Flammeovirga agarivorans: one gene and its partner. The protein of the gene in region 1 interacts with the protein of each later gene in a pairwise test. Links are inferred from orthologs where the notes say so. Each region holds a gene or a part of one and is shown in the gene's direction. Other genes may lie near its edges.

The links. The genes of interacting proteins can lie anywhere in the genome.
Region 2: the proteins of HGP29_RS08355 (region 1) and topA interact in binary tests that used the Escherichia coli proteins (3 or more experiments, as listed by UniProt). The link is inferred for Flammeovirga agarivorans from one-to-one orthologs.

The regions. Positions count from the first base shown.
Region 1 is NZ_JABAIL010000002.1:892,968-896,108, forward strand. The notes cover bases 52-3,040. They hold HGP29_RS08355 (IMPACT family protein), read left to right. Parts: upstream 52-1,240; coding sequence 1,241-1,840; downstream 1,841-3,040. Other genes in these bases: HGP29_RS08350 (alpha/beta hydrolase family protein), read left to right, coding at 403-1,236; HGP29_RS08360 (EI24 domain-containing protein), read left to right, coding at 1,846-2,649; HGP29_RS08365 (hypothetical protein), read left to right, coding at 2,624-3,040. Outside these bases: more of HGP29_RS08365, read left to right, coding at 3,041-3,141.
Region 2 is NZ_JABAIL010000004.1:379,067-382,245, forward strand. What follows is about bases 68-3,094. They hold topA (type I DNA topoisomerase), read left to right. Parts: upstream 68-388; coding sequence 389-2,800; downstream 2,801-3,094. In the rest of the region: sucC (ADP-forming succinate--CoA ligase subunit beta), read left to right, coding at 3,137-3,179. UniProt on the Escherichia coli protein: Releases the supercoiling and torsional tension of DNA, which is introduced during the DNA replication and transcription, by transiently cleaving and rejoining one strand of the DNA duplex.

The DNA.
Region 1 (3,141 bases):
ATGATATAAAGAAAAAGAGGTAGTCATTTCAATGAAATGAACTACCTCTTTTTTTAGGACTAAGAAGAGTAAGATGAAACATCCTGTCTTCCCTCTATAACTAACGTGTAACTATTTAAAATCTTTAGAGAGTTAAGCTCGCTTAACTTTTTATTACTAATACTACTTTTTTTCATGACACTATACTACCTATTTATACAAGGTTTGGTCTAAATAAAACAAATATTTAATATTCAGATATTTACAAATATTCATCACTCTAAACACTGTTTTACCACTGTATCATTACCAATCACTTTGTCCGAAAATGTACATTTTTCATAAGCATTTATTTATGAATTTCTACTTGTAATTTTGAGGCCACACTCTCGACTTCAATATTTATTTCATAATTTTATACTTATGAAAAAGATAGAATTTGTATTACCATCTAACTATAATCAACAACGATTTTTAGCAGATGCTCGATGGATAAATGAAGGAAAACTCCCAACTGTTATTCTTGTACATGGTTTTAAAGGCTTCAAAGATTGGGGTGCTTTTAATTTAATAGCCGATACTTTTGCTCAACAAGGATACTGCTGCATTAAATTAAACTTCCATAGCGATGGAACAACACTCGATATGCCTTACGAAGTAGTCGACCATACTGCTTTTGGTAACAATAATTTCAGTAAAGAATTAGACGACCTCGGTGTACTTATCGATTGGCTTCATCATGAAAGCTGTCCTTTATCGTGTGTTGATACAAATGCTTTATATCTCTTAGGGCACAGTAGAGGTGGCGGAGTTTCTCTATTGAAAACTGCCGAGGATCAACGTATCAAAAAAGTAGCTACTTTAGCCTCTATCCCGAGAGTTGATTCTTTTTCTGAAGAAGTAATGCAACAATGGAAATCAGAAGGTGTTATTCATGTTGTTAATGGAAGAACACAAGAAGAACTTCCTCTTTTTTACCAAGCAGTAGAAGACTTTAATGCTAATAAAGGTCGCTTATCGATCGGCGAAAATATCAGTAAAGTTGCAACACCTATCTTATTAATACATGGAGATCAGGATGAAACCGTTCCTGTACAAAGTCTAGATATGCTAAAAGCTTTTCAACCCAATGCCGAAACTGTAGTGATAGAAGGAGCTTCTCATACCTTTGGATCCAAACATCCATGGACGGAAGAAAACCTACCTGAACATTTACAAGTAGCTATCAATAAAGTATTAGAGCATTTCGGAAAATAGATTTATGGAAGACGCATACTTAACGATCAAAGGTACCAGCGAAGGCCTTTACAAAGAAAAAGGTAGTAAGTTTATTGCTCTAGCACATCATGTTACTACAGAGGAAGAAGCTAAAGCTATTGTCAAAGGCTACCGTAAAGAATATTATGATGCTAGACATTGGTGCTACGCTTACATTCTAGGTGCTGATAAAGCAAAGTATAGGGCCAATGATGATGGAGAACCTAGTGGATCTGCAGGTCTTCCTATTTTAGGTCAACTACGCTCTAGCAATGTCACTGATACCTTAGTTGTTGTCATTCGTTATTTTGGAGGGACTAAACTAGGAGTTCCTGGTCTAATTCATGCCTACAAAACGTCGGCTGCCGAAGCTCTAGAACTTGCAGATATCGAGGAGAAGTTCGTACAACGCAAGATTAAAATTACATTTGCCTACCCCGAGATGAATGATGTAATGAAAGTTGCCAAGCAATACGAATTAGACTTTGGACAACAATCTTTTGATGAACTTTGTCATATTGAATTTTTAGTTAGGGAAAGTTTATTCCCTCAGGTGAAAGAAAAACTAGAAGACGTTAACGAACTTATCTTTTCAGAATTGTAAACTATATGAAACCATTAAACTACTATAAAACGGTATCTTTAAGCTTAAAGAATTATTCAAAAGCATTTCAGTTTATCAAAGAACATCAACTGACAAAGTATTATATCTACATCAGTTTTTTTGCTCTTCTTTTAAGTTTTCTGATTATCAGTGGTGGTTTATACCTGAGTCATCAAACTATACAAGCAGTTGAACAGTTTAGTATGGTCATTTCTTTTAAAGAATGGGTAGCTTCCTCTTTTCCTTCTATTGCCGACTCTTTAGTTTATTGGTCGTTATTTTTCTTGATTGAAGTTCCTATACTCATTTCTGGGTTTCTTGTCTTCCCTGTAATTCTCAATACCATTACTTTTCCTATTCTAGATAGTTTGACAGAGAAAGTGAATACCATTTTGTTTGAACCCGATGCGACCTCAAGCATGAATCTCAAGCGAATGATGAACATGTTTTTTGAAATCACAATTCCTAATGCTTTCAAGAGTATTATCTATTCTTTGATTCTCCTTCCTTTTTCTTTTATCCCTGTCATTGGTCCGTTAGTAGTTGTCATATCTATATCGATCAACGCCTATTATTTGGGTTTTGACGTTTTAGATAACTATTTTGAGAATTGGAACATCAAAGTAGATCAAAGTAAGCGATTTATACGTTCTCATAAGAAAGTATCGATCTGTACAGGTCTTGGGGGAAGCTTAATTGCTATGATACCTATCATTGGAGGAGTTTTATCTCCTGCATTAAGCATCGTTGCTGGTGGGTTAATATTAAAAGAATTAGAAGTTTATGAGACTTTCAAAAACGACATATAATTGCCTATTATCCGTTCTATTTATACTATCATCATGTGGTGCTTTTGAAGAAGATGACACTCCTGGTACTGGTGAATTAGTGGAACAGATTGTGTCTTCGATAGAATTAGAATACAATCTTGCAGATCCTGACGGAGATGCATTACGAGCTATTTTCTATACTTATGATAGTAATAAGCTACTATCTGTTGGGCAGAACTTCATCAACGATTCTTCTTCTTTTATGCTCTTCTCTTATGATGACAATGACTTATTAGATTATATAGAGGTAAGTAATGTTCAAGGAACTATCCTGCACAATTACTCTTTTACCAAAGTCACAGACAAAAGATCGTTGGTTTTAAAAGATGGCAAACCCTATATGAATGTTGCCTACCATAGTAACTCAGATCTTCTTTATAGTGTTCAGAATTTGGGCACTAACACTACTACCTTTTATACTTATGAAGACGGTAATTTAGCCCAGAAAACAATTTTTCTAGAAATTATTGA
Region 2 (3,179 bases), on another replicon or contig:
TCTACTTCTTGCATAATTTGATGTTAATTATTTTGTTCGCACGTGTAAAATTATTGTCTCAAATTGTCCCTTATATTCGTTTGAGTGCCTAAATATATTTTAATAATAATTTTTTTACAAAAAAAAGGCCTTAATTCAGTGTGTTAACGGTACAAATTCTTTAATTATCAACGAAAAACAAATAATTACATTTAAATGATATAAGTCACTCATTAAAATGATGCAGATTATAAAAATGAAAGAAAATGCACTGATTTTATTTTTTTGTTGTTTTTTTCTTTGAACTTTCATGAAGTTTGTAATAAGTTGTTTCGCGCGGGAGATAATGCCATAATTTTAAATACCCGTAAAAACGTTTCTGGATCGATAGAATAGAGATTAAATATATATGACAAAGAATTTATTAATTGTCGAGTCACCTGCGAAAGCCAAGACAATTGAAAAATATTTAGGAGAAGGATATACAGTAAGGTCAAGTTACGGACATGTCAGAGACCTTAAGAAAGGTAATGATGCCATTGATGTTGAACATAACTTCTCACCACAGTATGAAGTATCTCCCGACAAGAAAGATGTCATTAGAGAACTAAAGAAATTAACTAAGGAAGCTGAAACAGTTTGGTTAGCTACCGATGATGACCGTGAAGGTGAAGCTATTTCTTGGCACTTACAAGAAACCTTAAAGCTGGAAAATAAAGAGACTAAGCGTATTGTTTTTAGAGAGATTACTAAAACAGCAATACAAACTGCAATCAAATCTCCAAGAACTATTGATTATGATTTAGTCAATGCCCAACAGGCTAGACGTATCTTAGATCGATTGGTAGGATTTGAATTATCTCCTGTATTATGGAAAAAAATACAAAGAGGACTTTCTGCAGGTCGTGTACAAAGTGTAGCGGCAAGATTAGTCGTTGAAAGGGAAAGAGAAATCGAATCCTTTAAAGCAAAAGACTTTTTTAAAGTTGTAGCAAGTTTTGATTTAGGCAATGGAAAATCACTTGAAGCAGAATTGTCGACAAAGTTCAATTCTAAAGAAGATGCTGAATCATTTTTAAATGATTGTATAGGAGCTGATTTTTCAATTTCAGATATAAAAACAAAGCCAGGAAAGAAAACTCCTGCGCCTCCTTTTACTACTTCTACCTTACAACAGGAAGCAAGTAGAAAATTAGGATATTCGGTTGCTTCAACAATGTCATTAGCTCAACGATTGTATGAAGCAGGTCATATCACCTACATGCGTACCGACTCATTGAACTTATCAAATGAGGCTATTGCTTCGGCAACTGAGGAGATTGCTAGAGTGTATGGAAATGATTTTGTTCAAGAGCGTCATTTTAAAACATCAAATAAGGGGGCTCAGGAAGCCCATGAGGCAATTAGACCTACAAACTTTAAGAATCATAAACTAAAGCTTGATGATAACCGTGAGGCTAGGTTATATGACCTTATTTGGAAAAGGGCTGTTGCTTCTCAAATGGCTGATGCAAAACTTGAAAGAACTACTGCTGAAATCACTACAGCTAAACGCGCTGAGAAATTTGTTGCTAGAGGAGAGGTAGTGAAGTTTGAAGGTTTCTTGAAAGCATATATTGAGTCTAATGATGATGATCATGATGAAGATGAGGAAACTAAAGGTATGTTACCTCCTTTGAATGTGAATCAAGCAATGCCATTAAATGAAATCAATGCTACACAAAGATTCTCTAGACCACCTGCAAGGTATACCGAAGCTAGTTTAGTGAAAACTTTGGAAGAAAAAGGTATTGGTAGACCATCTACTTATGCACCTACTATTTCTACTATTCAGAGAAGAGAGTATGTGATAAAAGAAGCTAGAGATGGTAAAGAAAGAAATTATACAAAGCTTGTTTTAGCTGATAATAAAATTCAAGAAAAATCATTGACAGAAACTTATGGTTCTGAAAAAGGTAAGCTATTCCCAACAAACATGGGTATGGTAGTAAATGATTTTCTTGTAAAGCATTTCCCTAAAGTCGTTGATTATTCTTTTACAGCTAATGTTGAAGAACAATTCGATGAAATTGCACATGGTAATTTAGAGTGGCAAAATATGTTGAATACGTTCTACAAGCCATTCCATGAAAATGTAATTGAAACTGAAGAAAATGCAGATAGAGCAGAAGCTCACGCTGAGAGGGTATTAGGAACGGATCCTCAAACAGGTAAGCCAGTCATTACTAGATTAGGTCGTTTTGGTCCTATTGTTCAAATAGGAGATCAAGAAGATGAAGAGAAGAAATTTGCTTCTTTAAGAAAAGGGCAATATTTAGAATCGATTACTCTTGAAGATGCTCTAGAATTATTCAAACTACCAAGAACTCTTGGTAAATTCGAAGATAAAGTAGTTGTAGCAGCCATTGGTCGTTTTGGCCCATATATTAGACATGATGGTAAATTTGTTTCTTTAGGGAAAGAATACGCTCCAGAAACAGTTGAATTAGAAACAGCTATCGAATTAATTAAGGCAAAACGAGAAGCGGATGCCAAAAAATTAATTAAAACTTTTGAGGAAGAGGAAGATCTACAATTACTAAATGGTAGATGGGGTGCTTACATAAAATACGGTAAGCAAAACGTAAAAATTCCAAAAGAGTTAAAAGAAAAAGCGGAAGAGTTAACTTATGAGGAAGTTAAGAAAATCATAGAGGAAGCTCCAGCACCTAAAGCTAAGGGTAAAGCAGCTGCTAAGAAAGAACCTGCTAAAAAAGCTCCAGCTAAAAAGACTGCCGCTAAGAAAACAACAGCAAAGAAGAAGACTACAACTAAAAAGTAGTCAAATGATAAAATTAAAAAAGGTGATTTGTGTATTCAAATCACCTTTTTTGTAAAAAAAACTTCGTTAAAATAATAAAGTCATAAAAAACTGCATTTCGAACATTTGTTAGTGTTTAAATACGTTTACTGGTTGATTATCAGTGTTATTACAATGTTTTAAGCGTAATATTTTTTTTGAAGTATAAATTTCAATATCGCTTATTCGTGTATGCAAATTTGACTTTTGTTTTATTTTATTTAGAATTGTAATACCAAACTTTAATGATGTAAATCATAAAGTATAATCAAGTAGCAATACACAAAACAAACTTGTGCGCCCAACGGGTCTAATATCATGAATATTCACGAATACCAAGCGAAAAGCATCCTTAAGGAGT